Regions from separate parts of the Lysinibacillus sp. JNUCC 51 genome, predicted to be linked through region 4. Evidence: riboswitches for the same ligand, from Rfam matches in the RefSeq annotation. Region 4 holds a riboswitch; each other region holds the start of a gene.
What was found. A riboswitch is a leader RNA that binds a small molecule or an ion and turns the genes downstream of it on or off. The one in region 4 is predicted to bind cobalamin.
Positions count from the first base shown of each region.

Region 1: linked by a shared signal. The riboswitch ahead of cobT (nicotinate-nucleotide--dimethylbenzimidazole phosphoribosyltransferase) and the one ahead of JNUCC51_RS21545 ((2Fe-2S) ferredoxin domain-containing protein) in region 4 are both predicted to bind cobalamin.
Region 2: linked by a shared signal. The riboswitch ahead of JNUCC51_RS13635 (ATP:cob(I)alamin adenosyltransferase) and the one ahead of JNUCC51_RS21545 ((2Fe-2S) ferredoxin domain-containing protein) in region 4 are both predicted to bind cobalamin.
Region 3: linked by a shared signal. The riboswitch ahead of nikA (nickel ABC transporter substrate-binding protein) and the one ahead of JNUCC51_RS21545 ((2Fe-2S) ferredoxin domain-containing protein) in region 4 are both predicted to bind cobalamin.

Region 1 is NZ_CP065545.1:1,095,370-1,099,587, forward strand. It holds gene JNUCC51_RS05690 (trimeric intracellular cation channel family protein) at 241-846, shown strand; gene cobT (nicotinate-nucleotide--dimethylbenzimidazole phosphoribosyltransferase) at 947-2,002, opposite strand; cobalamin riboswitch at 2,117-2,292, opposite strand; gene JNUCC51_RS05700 (YheC/YheD family protein) at 2,504-3,268, opposite strand; purine riboswitch at 3,919-4,017, shown strand; gene add (adenosine deaminase) at 4,090-4,218, shown strand, end outside.
Region 2 is NZ_CP065545.1:2,809,218-2,813,435, forward strand. It holds gene JNUCC51_RS13625 (C40 family peptidase) at 1-104, shown strand, start outside; gene JNUCC51_RS13630 (hypothetical protein) at 647-1,195, shown strand; cobalamin riboswitch at 1,423-1,629, shown strand; gene JNUCC51_RS13635 (ATP:cob(I)alamin adenosyltransferase) at 1,832-2,374, shown strand; gene JNUCC51_RS13640 (ABC transporter substrate-binding protein) at 2,376-3,341, shown strand; gene JNUCC51_RS13645 (tyrosine-protein phosphatase) at 3,617-4,218, shown strand, end outside.
Region 3 is NZ_CP065545.1:5,001,634-5,005,851, reverse strand. It holds gene JNUCC51_RS24210 (M3 family oligoendopeptidase) at 1-551, shown strand, start outside; gene JNUCC51_RS24205 (histidine phosphatase family protein) at 789-1,367, shown strand; cobalamin riboswitch at 1,762-1,953, shown strand; gene nikA (nickel ABC transporter substrate-binding protein) at 2,096-3,715, shown strand; gene nikB (nickel ABC transporter permease) at 3,787-4,218, shown strand, end outside.
Region 4 is NZ_CP065545.1:4,472,168-4,476,385, reverse strand. It holds gene cobJ (precorrin-3B C(17)-methyltransferase) at 1-1,594, opposite strand, end outside; gene JNUCC51_RS21545 ((2Fe-2S) ferredoxin domain-containing protein) at 1,599-1,970, opposite strand; cobalamin riboswitch at 2,109-2,292, opposite strand; cobalamin riboswitch at 2,510-2,693, shown strand; gene JNUCC51_RS21540 (energy-coupling factor ABC transporter permease) at 2,837-3,583, shown strand; gene JNUCC51_RS21535 (energy-coupling factor ABC transporter substrate-binding protein) at 3,586-3,858, shown strand; gene cbiQ (cobalt ECF transporter T component CbiQ) at 3,862-4,218, shown strand, end outside.

The sequences.
Region 1 (4,218 bases), 1.7 Mb from region 4:
ACATTTGTTCAAATCTTATCTTAACAATTTGTGAGCTTGCCTGCAAAGCTTGCTTTTGAAAGCGCGGGTATTCTTCTTGTTTCAAATTTTCATTTGGCGTTAAACTAAATAACGAACTTAATCTATTTAATTCTGCTATAATAAGATATTTGATATCTGATAATTCTAAATCGCAAGTCGATGCTTTCTAATATGTAATCTACAACAAGAAATGATTTATTCAGATAAGGGGTGAAAAGGTTGGCTTGGGAGTTTTTTAGCATCATTGGAACAATTGCCTTCGCTATTTCCGGGGCAATAATTGCGATGGAGGAAGAATACGATTTATTCGGTGTATATATACTCGGTATCGTAACTGCTTTTGGTGGTGGAGCTATACGGAATCTACTCATAGGTTTACCTGTAACAACACTGTGGGGTCAGGACATGATGTTCCAAATCGCCATTGCAGCCATTACAATTTTTTTCTTATTTCCACATCGACTCATTCAGCACCGGCATCGCTGGGGCAATTTCACCGATGCTATTGGATTATCGGCATTTGCGATTCAAGGTGCTCTCTATGCTGTGAAGCTCGACATGCCTATTAGTGCCGTTATTGTAGCTGCTGTCTTAACAGGGTCAGGTGGTGGAATTGTTCGCGATTTGTTAGCTAGACGACAACCGTTAGTTCTTCGTGATGAAGTCTATGGCGTTTGGGCAGCATTAGCCGGGCTTATTATCGGACTTCAACAATTCTCAGGGGATATCTTTTTATATGTATTATTTGGTGTGATCACAGTACTAAGAATACTTTCATATATGAAGAAATGGCGTTTACCGTTACGGAAGTTGAATCGAGCATAGCTATACTGCTACATAATAACAAGCCCAAATCTGATATTTGGGCTTGTTATTTAATTTCTTGTTTATCACAAACACCGTGCATCCACGGCAGCGACTAAAGTTACTTTTTCAACAGCAACATAGATTCCTCTAATGTAGCCATGTTTTTCATCATAGAGCATGCTGCATCTAAAATAGGAAAGGCTAATGCTGCACCTGAGCCTTCACCTAATCGCATATTCATTTGCAGCATCGGTTCAATTCCGAGCATTTCAGCGGCAATTTTTGCACCTGGTTCTTCAGAGGCATGTGAAGGAACTATATAGTCTTTTACGTTTGGTTCAAGTTCGTATGCAATAAGAGCAGCAATGGTAGAAATAAAGCCATCAATAACAACAGGCTTGCGATGCGCAGCTGCGGCAAGTATCACTCCAGCCATAGCGCCTATTTCTAATCCACCAACTTTTGCAAGAATATCAATAGCATCATGACGATTTGGTTTGTTTAATGTAATAGCATTGTGAATGACTTCTACTTTATGTGCTATCCCCCCTGGCCCAACACCTGCACCGAAGCCTGTCACTTCATTGGGATGACATTCGCGAAGAACCGATAATATTGCAGCACTCGGTGTTGTATTTCCAATGCCCATTTCACCCGTCCCGAGTACATTTATCCCCTTGTTTATTTCTTCCGTAGCTACTTCAATTCCTACTTCAATGGATTGAATGGCTTCTTCCCGTGTCATAGCAGGACCTTTCGCCATATTGTCCGTTCCATATTTAATCTTTTTTATGATGACCCCAGCATCATGCGGAATATCCTCTTTTACGCCAACGTCTACCGTGACAATTTTTGCATTTGTTATTTTCGCTACAGCACAAACACCAGTCCCTCCTCTTGGAAAATTTAATGTTTGAAAGACCGTCACATTTTGTGGATTAGATGTCACCCCTTCATCACAAACACCATGATCTGCGGCACAGACAATAATCGCTTTTTTATCAATCTCAGGAAATAGTTCTCCTGTAATCCCTGATAGTTGTACAGCAAGGGTCTCTAGTCTTCCCAAGCTTCCAGGAGGCTTGCAAAGTGCATCTATGCGTTCTCTTGCCTGCTCCATCATTTTGTGGTCAGCACTTTGAATGTTTTGAATCGTCTGTTGTAATAATTGCATGAAAATTTCCCCTTTCTTTTTTGCCCTTGTTACTCGAAGAATGATTTAGAGAAAAAAATAAAAAGCCTGTAGTTTATTCCATAACAAATAAACTACAGACTTTTCCATCGTCTATATAACCGAAGCAGTTAGGCAGGTCTCCTGGCTCAATTTCAACATTTCATAGAACCTTCCCAGACTATGCTAGTGGCATTCTCTATGAAACTCTCTTTTACAGTGGTGGGACCGCTAAAGCTTTTCACTTTATTCCCTATTCTCCCGCAGTGGGCACCTAATGCTTTTATGCAATTACTTTAAATCTACGACAAAGTGATTTTTGTGTCAATATATTAGATTAAACGGAAAAATGCTCCAGGAATTTTCCTTCGCTGGCATTTGCTCCAAAAGAGTGAATCAAAAGAATCTTTTAACACTTCGAATAACCAAATAAACTAATGTACGCATATTCAGGTTCCTGAGGGCTTGCAATTGACTAACATGAAAAATAACTACATTTCAAACTTAACCTTCATTTTGCATTTTCCTAATCTCAACAATATTCTTCCAGATCGCTCTATCAACTTTGGCAAAACTACGTATGCTTGGCGTTGTATTTACTTCAAATAATATAGGTTTTCCTTCAAGATTTATTCCAAAATCAATGCCATATTCTCTATTAGGAAAGTGGGATGATATTACTTCAGATGCTAAAATTGATTCTTCTTTTAGAGTGTCTATTGTTTGATCTTTCTTTGTATTATCCATCATCAAATAACCTGATAATAATTCTTCAATCGATATTGCTTGAGAACCCCGATTTGAATTGACAATCCCATGATCCTCAGTTGCAAGCCTTCCGTAAATTCCTCCAATTACCCATTTTCCCTTTAGATTTTGAACATGAACACGAATGGATATTGAATCCCCATCAGGGGTTAGACTTTTGACCCCCTCCTGTATAATATAAATTCCGCTTAATCTACCGTGTTTCTCATATGGATGTAGAACTTGGTGGAAATCCTCAATTGCTGCTACACATTTACTTATTTCTTCACCTTGCATGGTAAATCCGTTAAAACAATAGTGTCCATCTTTTCTTTTGTAGACTTTATACATTGCTCTTCCTTGTCCAGTGCTATTATGTTTCACATAAATATACTCATACTTATTTAATAAATAGATTAGGTTTTCTAGACTGTAAAGTTTTGATTCTGGCATGCAGTTAGTTGTTAAAGGATTTTGTTTTAAAAGTAAGAATTGTTCCCATTTTCCAAGTCCGTTTTTCAATAAACTCACCTCATTTAATTAGATATTTTTATTTCTTTTGTATTGATAGTGTAGTCCTCTCCACTTATGGAGGTTACTTTATTGTATGTAGATAGATTTATCTTGCGTGGGTGGGTGAGACTTGGTAACGTGACTAATATCTCCTATTTTTCTGTTAGAGTCATAATAAATCTACTACACTAGAAAAGTATTATTATGATTGTTCTCAATACATCCATTTTATTGATTTCAAAATCATTAGTTTCTAATATATTTGCCCCACTAATCATTACTTTTAGTTATATAGACATGTCGAGTATGGAGATGGGAGATATTGAAAAAAGGACGAATTTTTTTTAAAAAATATATTCAGACAGACTTGAATTTTTAATGAAATCCATAACGTTCTTTCCGCAAAAGTTGTAGAGGAAGTCGGTTTTAAAGGGATTTGGGCGAGTGGTCTATCGATATAAGGATCATTAGGTGTAAGGGATAATAATGAATGTTGACATTCGGTACTCCAAAATATAAACTCAAAAGGACCTTTTCCTCTTAATAACAACAAATAACTATTTGAAGAAATGTACTTAAACGAACGAAGCAGTTTTGTTGATAAAGGTAGGGACCATGTTGACAATCCGAAATTTTTTTATTATCCTATTAAAAATCATAAATGAATTCAATAATATTTCCGTATAACCCCAATAATATGGTTTGGGGGTCTCTACCAGGAACCGAAATTCCTGATTACGAAGAAAGTACAAGTACAAAACTTGTATTTTCTTTGTGATCAGGAATTTTTTTGTATTTTAAATCTAATAATTTATTTCAGGAGGTCAAAAATGAACTTTTTAACATTGCCAAAAATTGAACTACACTGTCATTTGGATGGAAGCCTTAGGGCTGAAACTATTATCGATATTGCACTGAAGGAAGGCATTCAGTTACCCACTTTTGATAAGGATGAACTA
Region 2 (4,218 bases), 1.7 Mb from region 4:
ACTTAGGAAACAACATGATGATCGACGCTCAAAATAAAGGTGTTGTCATTGAATCACTTGATTGGTGGAATCAATATTTAGTAGGCTTCGGTCGTATTCAGTAAGCCTTACTATTATATAGACGATTTAAATAGCAAAAAAGTCATCTTTGTAAAAGAAAAATTACAAAGATGACTTTTTTTTTGATGGTATTTAAGATCCTCCGAGTAAACCAATCTATAGTTATCTATTAATTTAGGCTCGACTACTCGGTGAATAATGAGTAAAATAACATCTGTGATGAATAAATTTACACAGGTGGATATATTTACTATTATAGTCCCGTTTACTAAAGTGGAGCCGAGGAAAGGGATCACAACATTTATTTATAAAATGATTGTCGTCATTATGGCGTATTTTCCTTGTCAATTCCAATCATAAAGCTAACACGTAAAATTTGTCTTTAATAGTCGAAAGAAATGTTTCCTTGCATAGTGATCCTCATTTCTGATAATTTTGAGATATACAATTAGGGATCTTTGTTGGAAATAAAGTTATTTGTGACTTTAATTTAATAGTAGTAAAGTAACCAACTATATAAATTAAGACAACACCTATAAGTTCGCCATTTTTTTACGTTCTGAAACAATAAAGGTAGGGATGAATCATGGAAAAAGAGATTTTGCAACTTTTTAGTAATTTAACAGAGCGTGACCGTGATATGCAATACAAATCATACGAAGAACTGATGAAAATTATGCAGGAACCAGTTGATTGGACATATTCAGTTTGGGAACAACTTGTTCAGGCTCTTACATACAAAAATGGACATGTGCGTGCAAGTGCTGCACAATTTTTATGCGCGTTGGCTGCAAAAAGTGATCCTGAAGAAAGAGTATTAGAGGACTTTTTAAAGATTTGGGCAGTAACGTATGATGAAAAAACAGAAACTGCAAGGCGTACTTTGCAGGCAATTTGGAGAATAGGTTTAGCAGGGCAGGTACAAAGAGATTTAGTCGTATCATATTTGGCGAAAAGATTTCAAATATGCTTAGACGAAAAGCACCCGAAGTTGATTCGCTATGATATTATTGTATCTTTTAAAAAGCTATTCGATGCAACGAAAGACCCGAAACTACTAGAGATTGCACGGCGTTTAATTGAAGAAGAAGAAGATGTTAAATACAAAAAGAAATATAAGAATGCCATCCGTTAAAAAAAGCTGTTTTTTTGCGCAAATTCTCTCGGTGAGAGATAGCCTTTATAACATCAATCTAAAAGTATAAGAAATCCCTACACAAGCATGAGAAATACCCTTGTGGGCAATGAGATCACCCGAGTGCATAAGGTAATACCTGCTTGATTTTTATCCAACGTATTTGTTTATTCTAATTCCACAGCTATTTTTTCCTATTAATCTATGTTAAACTGCTTAACAAGTGAATAATTCTTGCAGAATAAGGGTGCTGAACTATAGCATAATCGGGAATTCGGTGAAAAACCGAAGCTGTTTCCGCAACTGTAAGTACAGGACTCATAAAGATATACCACTGTCGAATTGTCTGATGGGCAGGTTTTTTATGACTCACAATGTGATTGAATGTTGTGAACTGTACAAGCCAGGAGACCGACCTTTGTTTGAACGTATGATAACTCTTCGGAAGCTAGGAGAATATGCGGCAATTACATAGGCTATATCGTGTCTGCTACGACACTATTTATGTTATTTTCGTTGTTTCCTTATGAGTGGGAACAGCGTTTTTTTATGTACACTTATAATTTACCTGAAGAAATCCTAGGAAGGGTGTGAATGAAGTAAGAATTTTTCACGAAGGAAAGCGGGGACTTAGATTTGAAAAAAGATGCGCGTTATTCTTGTTATCCATTTATGCGTGAAAAGGCATCAACAGTTGATTTTGAAATTCGAACGGATAGCCTTACAACACATATTGGGGTCGCTTTGGCGGCGGTAAAAAAGGAGACGGTAGAGGTAGTAGCAGATGATTTACTAGCCATTTTACCAATGGCTTACCATGTAAATGGCTCAGTCCGAGGCAAATTAGCTGTAACCGAAGATGATTTGACTTGGCTTAGTGATCGCTATGATTTCTATGTTAGTCATGTTAAAGAGGAAATACAAAACTTTGTATTACCTCAAGGAACAGAGGCAGCTTCTGCATTGCATTTATGTCGTAGTGAGGCGAAAAAATCATACCGTGTTTTGCACAAAGTATCTGAAGAACGCGAAGTACCAGCTATTCTCTTTGATTATTTAGGATTGCTAGCCAATGTATTTTTTGTAATGGCTGTCTATATGAATCAGTATGCTGGTATTGCTGAAATACCGTTTATTAGTAAGTCGTACCCGATGAAGAAGAAAAAGGAGAATCAATGAAATGAAGAAAATGTTCAAACTACAATGGCTTTCTGTGTTGATGCTGGCACTCGTATTAGTTGGCTGTGGCACGAAAGAGGATACAAATAAAGAGACTGTTTCTAAGGAAGATCAACAAGTTGAGAAAACTAGCTATAAAGTTAAGGATGACCGTGGTGTAGAAGTAGAGTTTGCTGCTGTACCTAAAACTATTGTTTCATTACAACCGAGTAATACAGAAATTTTATTTTCTCTAGGTGTTGGTGATAAAATCGTTGGTGCAACTAAGTATGATTCGTATCCAGAAGAAGCGCAAAAAATTGAGCGTGTTTCTGATTCTACAAAATTCAACAGTGAGCGTATTTTAGCGTTAAAGCCAGATGTCGTTATTGCCTATACAACTGGTGTCAAAGATGATGAAAATTTAAATGCATTAAAAGGTCTCGAAGATTCTGGTATTAAAGTGTTTGCTATTCAATCAGCTAAATCATTTGATGATGTTTACGGGGATATCCAACAAATCGCAACGGTTATGGGAATCAAAGATAAGGGCGACAAGTTAAATGAAGATATTAAAGGTAAAATTGCAGATGTCCAAGCGAAAGTTAAAGATGTGAAAGAACCAAAAAATATCTATTTAGAAATTAGTCCAAAGCCAGACATTTATACAGCTGGTTCTGGTACATTCCAGCAAGAGATTTTAAATGCTGCAAATGTGAACAATGTTTTTGCTGACCTCCAAAGCTGGGCGAAGGTATCGGAGGAAGATGTCATTGCGAAAAACCCAGATGTCATTTTAACAACAGTAGACTATATGAAAGACCCGGCGGCAGAAATCCTTTCTCGTGATGGATGGAATTCAATGACTGCTATTAAAGATAAAGAAGTTTACTATATTGATACTGATATTTCAAACCGTCCTGGTCCACGTATTGGCGAAGCTGTTGAGTTAATAGCAAAAGCAGCATACCCTGAGTTATTTAAATAGTCTATATTGAAAAAAAGTATTTTGAAGCTGTCCTTTATGGGCAGCTTTTTAACTTCTTTATGAAAATGCAAAGCCGACTCTGGACGCAAATATGCCGAGGCATATTTGATTGGATAAGGTGGATAACTACTCCGCTTCGATAAAGAAGCGCTCAAATAAATCGCCTGATTGCTCTAAGTACTGTATGACATTTCCTAGTGCGAAAATTGGTATTATATCGAATTGTTCTATAAAATAGAGATAAGAATGCTTGCTAATAGAGAGAGGTGCAGTGAGTGAAACAGTTTGATATAAAGATTGTTCCGTTTGAAGCAGTTCATAATTTTCGTGATATGGGTGGATACAAGTCGAGAGATGGGCGTGCTGTTAAGCATGGTTTGATTTATCGTTCAGCAGCACTTGGTAAAATGACGAAAGCGGATAAGGAGCTATTTGAAACGCTAGGTGTGAAAACAATTTTTGATTATCGAGACAACCACGAGGCTCAAAATAATCCTAATCCGGTATTTCCGTATGCCAAGTATATTCAAATACCGGCAAAGGGGAATCATGCTTTTGAGATGCCTACAAACACTGGTGGAAAAGATTTTTATAAGGTTGTAAGCCCAGAGATGTTCCGAGACTTTTATGCACAAATGCCTTTTAATAATGGCTCGTTTAAAAAGTTAATGGCAACGATTCAACATCCTGAAAATTTAGGGCTTGTTCATCATTGTGCGGTAGGGAAAGATCGAACAGGTATTGGCAGTGCACTTATTTTACTTGCTTTAGATGTACCTGAGGAAACGATAATGGAGGACTATTTAGATACAAATGTACATCTACGTCCCTTAGTAGAACGAATGGCTCAGACAATTCAGCAAGATTATAGCGATCG
Region 3 (4,218 bases), 530 kb from region 4:
TTTCAGAGATGATTATATTAGATGCAGCAATGCAAAAAGCTAAATCTACTAACGAAAAATTATTTTTACTTGATGAGAAATTAAAGCGTAGTGTCATGAATTTCATGAATATTCATTCTAGGTTTTTATTTGAAATGAAATTTTATGAAGAACGTAAAGAAGGAATTGTTTCATCTTCACGCTTAAACGAAATTATGCAAGAAGCAATAGATGAAGGATATGATGGTTCTCTTGATAATCCTTCACTGCATTCATGGATATGGACACCACATTATTATATTACACAATCTCCTTTTTATAATTTTCCATATTCATTCGGATATTTGTTTGCATTGAGTTTATTTGCAAAGGCAAAAGAAAAAGGTAAAGAATTCGAAAGATGTTATTTGAATTTGCTTCGCGATTCAGGGAGTATGTGCACAGAAGATTTAGTGATGAAACATTTAGGTGAAGATATCACTTCGGAAGCATTTTGGATAAAAGGAATTGAATTATGCATTAAAGATGTGGATGAATTTATCAAATTAAGTAGTGAGTGTAACATTATTTAAAGATAACGAAACCTTAATGATAAAGAAAATAAACCACCTTCATTAGTAAGTAGACTTTCCTGGTGGACTTATTGAATATGGTGAAAACATTATCTCGATGGTACTGGTGTTCATAGTATATTAAAGATTAAATTTCGAGATAAATAACGCTGCCTGGTCTGTGAGGTGTAATCAAAAAGAATACGCTATTTTGATCAATCTAACGGCATTTTATTTGTTAAGAAGAGTGGTGATAAAGTGGAATTGATATTTATTCGTCATGGCCAAGGTGAACACACACTAGCTTTTCCAAATAGCTTGCAAGTAAATAATCCTTCATTAACAGCATTAGGAATAAGTCAAGCGAAGTTGTTAAGGAAAAAGTTCACCTTAACGGAAGAAGATATTATATTTATTAGTCCTCTTAAAAGAACGCTGGAAACTGCACTAATTTGGACTTCGCATGTTGATTGTCGTAAGATAGTAAGCCCATTTGTTTCCCCACGAATATTTCCTTTCCACCCAAATGGAAAAACATTGCCTTGTGATAAAATCATTAATTTAGAAACAATCAAAAAGGATTATCCGAATCTAGAAATCGATATGAATGTGCCTCCTGATTTGTGGTCAGATGGTATAAATACTATGCCAGATAGTGATTTCAATAACATTGCACAACAATTTATTGCAAATTTGAAGTTATTGAAAAAAGATAAGATTTTTATAGTTTCACACGATGGTACTATCACTTCATATCGTCAATTGATTTCTGGCCAAACGTTATCCAGAAGGGACTTTCCTGATGAAACAGGATGGTTTCAAATTAATGTTGACTAATAACTATTACATTGTAATGAAAACAGGAGCTATTATTGAGAAATGGCGCAGGGAATAAAGTTTGATAAAAAGGGTCACGGGTTCATTAATTTTCGACCGGGCGAATGTAAATCCATGATACCTAGGTTTTACAGAGTTTATTGGCGTGCAAATCCGATATCTAGGGCTGGAGGGGTTGCAGCGAATTTTAACCGAAACCTCGTGGGTTATAGAAGATTCCCATGAAATTGATAAAGATCTATATTCTGTTTTCATTGAAGAAAGCTGAAGTCAAACAAGGCCAGGTTTAAGCTCCTGGCCTTGTTATGTTAGTCATTATTTATTTTGTGAATTTTATTATATTCAGAAAATAAAATTGACGCGAACATTAGAGCATGTTATGTTTAATACTAATTTCATAGCAATCATTACAAGTTTGAGTGAGATAACTTTCATTCAATTAAAAGGAAAATGGGTGTAAATCCCATGCTGTCCCGCAGCTGTAAATGAGGAGTTTTGTTTCGATTACCACTGAGTGATTACTTGGGAAGGTGAAGCAAAATCATGATTCATGAGCCAGAATGCCTGCTTGTAAAGAGATTCATTGATGATCTACGAAAGATAGGGAGATGGATGGGAGTTTACTCATAGTAAGTTATTCTGTCCTTATTCTTTTGAAATAAGGTTTTTTTTATGCCTTCTTTTAATAAGTAGATTCGTGCACCGCAAACAACGATAGGAGACAGAAAATGAGATTGACTAAGTATTTACTTCCTTTCATGCTTGTTTTGATCTTCAGTTTACTCACTGGCTGTACAAGCACTGATCATGAAAAGGGAGAGACAGCATCGAAACAACAGACAGACGAAAAAATGATAACGATTGGGTGGCCATTAGATGTAGGTCCATTAAATCCCCATACATATTTACCAAATCAAATGACAGCACAAGCAATGGTCTATGAATCATTGGTTGAATATAACGATGACGGAACAATTACGCCGAAACTAGCGGAAAGTTGGGACATCTCAGAGGATAAAACCTCTTATGTTTTCCATTTGAGAAAAGATGTTAAGTATTCTGATGGAACGGCTTTTAATGCAGACAATGTGATTCGTAACTTTAATGCAGTTTTAGCTAATCGTGATATGCATTCTTGGATGGGCATGGTCAATCATATTAAAGACGTTGTGAAAGTGGATGACTTTACAATTCGTTTGCAATTGGATGAACCCTATTACCCTGTATTAAACGAACTTGCCTTCGTAAGACCGTTCCGTTTTTTAGGGGAAAATGGATTCCCTAAAGGTGATACGACACAAGATTCAATCAAAGCACCAATTGGGACAGGCCCATGGGTATTAACAGAATACAAAAAGGATGAATATGCTTTATTTAGTCGAAACGAAAACTACTGGGGTGAAAAACCTCTTGTAGATAAAATAAAAGTAAAAATTATTCCTGATTCAGAATCTATTTCGTTAGCATTTGAAAACGAAGAATTAGATTTAATATATGGTCGTGGCATCATTAGTTTAGATAACTATACGTATTTAAAAGATAGTGGAAAATATAAAACCGCTACGTCTGAACCTTTGTCTACGCGAGCGCTGCTTTTTAATACACAGTCTGGACCATTGGCAGAATTAAAGGTACGTCAAGCGATTCAATATGCAATCAATAAGGAGCAAATGGTTGACAGTATTACACATGGTACAGAAAAAGTTGCCCATACACTATTTTGGGATGCTATACCATATGCCAATATTGATTTAGCTCCAATTTTATATAATCCGAAAAAAGCGCAGCAATTTCTTGATGAAGCGGGATGGACGCTACAAAAGGGTGAAAAAATTCGCTCTAAAGACGGACAACCACTAACATTAGATTTAATCTACATTGCAACAGATGCGATTCAAAAACCAATGGCGGAACTCATGCAAGGTGAACTAGCAAAAATAGGGGTACAGTTGAATTTAGAAGGCGCAGATGTGATGGTGGGTCTTCAAAAATTAATGGATAATCAAGTCGATATTAATTTCTGGCGTACAAATGGACCACCAACAGATCCACATAGCTTTGCTAATGAATCAGCTACACCAAACGCTAATGGTGTCTATGAAGCGAAATTAGGCTTACCAAATGCCAAAGAAATCGATAACAAAATTCATCAATTATTAGTAGGTACAGATGAAAAAGAGAGAGTGCAACTTTATACGGATATTTTAACCATGTTCCATGACCAAGCACTATTCTATCCTATATCTTACGAAACTAATAGCGTGATTTATCAGCCATATATGAAGGATTTTGCTCCACGTGCATCTGAATACGATATTCCATTTGCACAAATGGAGAAAGAAAAATAACTGTAAAAGAGAGAGTATGTCGATAAAAGACAACTCTCTCTTTATCATAGGATTGATTAGGAAGTGACAGCATGTATGAATCGACATGGATGTTTTGTTTAAAAAGAATTTTAACATTACCGTTTGTACTATTGGGTGTATCCATCCTGACCTTTGTATTTATTCGTTTCGTCCCAGTAGAACCTGCTGAGGTCATTCTTAGATTAGCAAGAGTTGCACCAACAGCAGAAGCCATTCAAACTTTACGAGAAGAACTTGGAACAGACAAACCTTTTTTTATTCAATATTTGCTATGGATAAAAGGCGTTTTGCATTTAGATTTTGGTACATCTTTTGTAAGTAAATTACCTGTAGCACATGAGCTATTCGCTAAAATACCCGCAACCATTGAATTAGCAGTTGCTGCATTTGTCTTGATTTTAGGAATAAGTATGCCATTAGGAATAATAAGTGCATTGTATAAGCATTCCATCATCGATAAAGTAATTAGACTATTTACGGTC
Region 4 (4,218 bases):
CACGCTTGAAGTATTTAAACAAACGTTCATTTGGATGCGCATTTGCTTTATATTCTTCGATAATGTCAGTGATAAGTGGTATGAGCTGTTCAGGCTCTAACCCCTCCACAACTGGCTGGGCAGCATGTGCTGTACGACCAACCGGCTTAGCACCAATAAAAACATCAAATTTACTTTTACGATAAACAATTCCAATATCATCGAATACTGCTCGATAACACGCCATACCGCAGCCGTTAAAGCCAATATTTAATGTTTTCGGTAACGACATCCCACCAAGCTTTGCTTGAATCTCTTCTGCATACGGAATCGAATCGTACTTTTCTCCATAACAGAAGTCACAAGCTTTTAACGATAACACATCACCAAGTGGTGCTAGTAAAAAGCCAACTTCACGAAGCTTTGCTGTAGCCTCTTCAGGATCAGACGTAGGAATTTTCAAATGAATCTGATGGTCTGGTGTATACTCCATCGTCCCTTCCTCGCCAACTACCTCAGCTAACGTCATCATTTGTTGAGGAGTAAAGAACTTATTGGCTACCCCAGGACTAACCGCTAATTCAAAAATGGATTCGATTTTTTGTTGAACACGCTTAGGTGTAACTTTCACCGCGCTTGTTCCCTTCACCATAGCAAGTGCAGCTGTCGCCATTTCCAGTGATGATTTCTTAGGCTTTGATTGTGGTCTGATGGCTAAACTGGGCTTAATTCGATTGGCATTAGGATCTGTCGCAAAATCATTACTCGCTGCTCCTGTTTCTTGATTCATTGCCCATGGTTCATTTTCTTCCTTAAGTCGTTGATGTGGTCGTAACGGTTGTTTTTCTTCACCAAGTGTATATTTACGCTGATAACCACGTGGGGTAATCATTTTATTGTCGTAGAAGAATGTTGTTGAATTCCCGATAATAACTGTCGTTAACATGCCAATATCGTGTTCAAGCATTTCTGCTAAAGTAGTCATCGTAATTTCCTGACGGTCACGATACGCGCTTTTCACAAGTCCAACCGGCGTATCTGGTGAACGATATTCTAATAAAATTCGTTGTGCCTCAACGATTTGTCTCGTACGACGCCCACTCTTCGGGTTATAAAGAGCAATAACAAAATCCGCCATAGCTGCCGCTTCCACTCGTTTTGCAATTAAATTCCAAGGTGTTAAGTGATCACTTAGACTAATGGTACAAGCGTCATGCATAATGGGAGCACCTAGTAAACTTGCACAGGAATTAATAGCTGAAATACCAGGAACAATTTCTACCTCGATACCAGTTGCTTCTGTCCAGCCTAGCTCGATTAATACCTCATACACTAATCCAGCCATTCCATAAACCCCGGCATCTCCACTAGAAATGACCGATACGATACTTCCAGCCTCCGCTTGACGTACCGCTTCCTGTGCACGTGAAACTTCCTCTGTCATACCAGTACTAATAATTGACTTTGCACTAACTAAATCCTGAATAAGTTCTACATAAGTTTTATAGCCTATGATCATATCACTTTGTTGTAGTGCCTCCACAGCGCGAGTAGTAATATGTTTAAAGTCTCCAGGGCCAAAGCCAACTACGAAAATCTTACCTTTTTGCGCCATTCTGCTACCCCTCTTTCACCTTTTCAATGCCTTTTATGGCTGTTGTTTGCGCTGTACGCTGTAACGAACCTTCACGCAATGTAAAAACATGCTCATTATGTAACACTTCATGATTTAAATCTTGTACGAGCGCTCTCGCATGCTCCATTGTCGGTACTCGGTACCAATTCCCTTGAGGATAAGCAATGACAACACAAGCATCCTTACATCTGCCATTACAGCGGGTCCTTGTCGTATGTATTTCTTTATCAAGCGCTAGTAACTGTATTTCATCACGGATTGCCAGTGTAATGTCCTCAGCATCTTTTTTCATACAGCTACTGCCATTACAAATAAAAAGATGTGTTTTCATCCCCTCTAAATTCCAAGTTGTCATAGTTTTACTCCCCTCATTTGCTTTTTGGAAAAAAAAAAACCTTTACTCTAGACGAAGAGTAAAGGTTTAGTAGAAGCCAAATAAAAACGAATATTTACAGGTACTCGCTCTCGCTTCAACTTCTCCCTCCGAAAAGTTTGCATGCATCATCACATAAGCAGGTTTCCTGACTTAAGCTTCCTTTTACTTTCGCGCCTTCCTAGCTTTCACTAGTGGCATCCGCGATTTCATCAGCTATTACAGTAGCGGGGGCTGTATCGGATTTTCACCGATTTCCCTATTATCTTGAAAATATTCAAGCACTTATGGATGTTTTATATGAATTTATCTAATTGAAAACTGTTTCTATCATAGCTCATTTTTTTAAAATTTCAATATTTCTTTCTAAATTTGTGACATTTTCATTAATTTTTTTAGAAAGATGTGATATTCATTTTAGATTTATCCGAATTTTCGACATAGAAACTCAATTAAAAATATTTTCATAAAAAGTATAGCATATTTATGGAAAATCATGTTACACTTTGTCGTGAAATCTCACAACTTCATCTTTTTTCGGTGCGAATTGTTCATCATTTCGCTTAAAAGGGAAGCCGGTTCAAGTCCGGCGCGGTCCCGCCACTGTACTAGGGAGTTTTATGATAATGTCACTGTCCAAAGGATGGGAAGGCCTATAAAACGTTGAACTAAAGCCAGGAGACCTGCCGAAAAATATGTGATCGTTTCAACCTACGAGGATGGGTGTGCGGCTTAGCAAATTATAATTTTATTTGCATTTTTTCAGCTATGCATTTTTCCGCAAATGGAGAAGTGCTTTTTTATTTTCGCACGCTAATTCGAAATAATTTATTGAGGAGGAGAGATTTTTGAAATTCTCAGGTTGGAAGCTTAGTTATTTCTTATTGGCATTTTTATTCGTACCAAATCGTGCATTTGCGATGCATATTATGGAGGGCTTTTTGCCAATTGAATGGGCGATTTTTTGGTGGGTCATATCGATTCCTTTTATTATTTTAGGATTACGTTCTATTCGTAAAACCATCGATGAAAATCCTGAAACAAAAATGATATTAGGTCTATCGGGTGCCTTTGCCTTTGTGCTATCAGCTTTAAAAATTCCTTCTGTAACGGGAAGTTGCTCACATCCGACAGGAGTTGGGCTTGGAACAGTTCTTTTTGGACCATTAGCGATGAGTGTTATCGGGACAATCGTATTATTATTCCAAGCTTTACTTTTAGCACATGGTGGGCTTACAACTTTAGGAGCTAATGCCTTTTCCATGGCCATTATGGGCCCTATTATCGCTTACTATGTATTTAAGGGCTCACTAAAAATGGGGCTATCATTTTCCATCGCTGTCTTTTTAGCAGCAATGCTTGGTGACTTAGGTACATATGTTGTCACTTCTGTGCAATTAGCACTTGCCTTCCCTTCTGAGGTCGGAGGCTTTATGGCTTCATTCACAAAGTTTGCAGGTATTTTTGCATTAACGCAAATTCCTCTTGCTGTTAGTGAAGGAATTTTAACAGTGGTCGTTATGAACTTCCTGAAAAAATACAATGTCAGTGAATTAAAAGCTCTACGTGTTTTTTCAGCAAAGGAGGCTCACTAAAAATGAAAAAAAACTTACTGCTTTTAGCAATTGTTGTGTTATTAGCAATCGTTCCCCTATTTATTCAAAAAGGTGCAGAATTCGGAGGTGCTGATGGCGAAGCGGAAGCTGCGATTAGTGAAATAGATGCAAGCTACGAGCCATGGTTTGAAAGCTTATGGGAGCCACCCAGTGGTGAAATTGAAAGCTTATTATTCGCACTTCAAGCTGCTATCGGAGCTGGATTTATCGGCTATTTCATCGGCTTAATGCGCGGCAAACATAAAGAGGGTTAAGAGATGTTACTCATTGATAAGTATGCTTATTTGAATAAACTAGCGTCTGTTCATCCGTTAGAAAAAATGACGTTCTCCCTTGGACTACTTTTATTGTCGCTTATCATGAGAGATGAACGAATTTCACTCATTACATTTATTGTGATGAGTGCTTTTATCATTATCGGCGCAAAAATTCCTACAAAGTATTATGCAAAATTACTATTGCTACCTGGATTTTTTTTACTATCAAGTTTAGTATCAATTTTAATTTCTATTGCGCCAACAACTAGCACGCTACCAACGCACATATGGTCATTTTCTCTTAATAGTTGGACAATTTTTGTCGGCAGTGCAAGCCTAGAGACAGCGCAGCAGCTT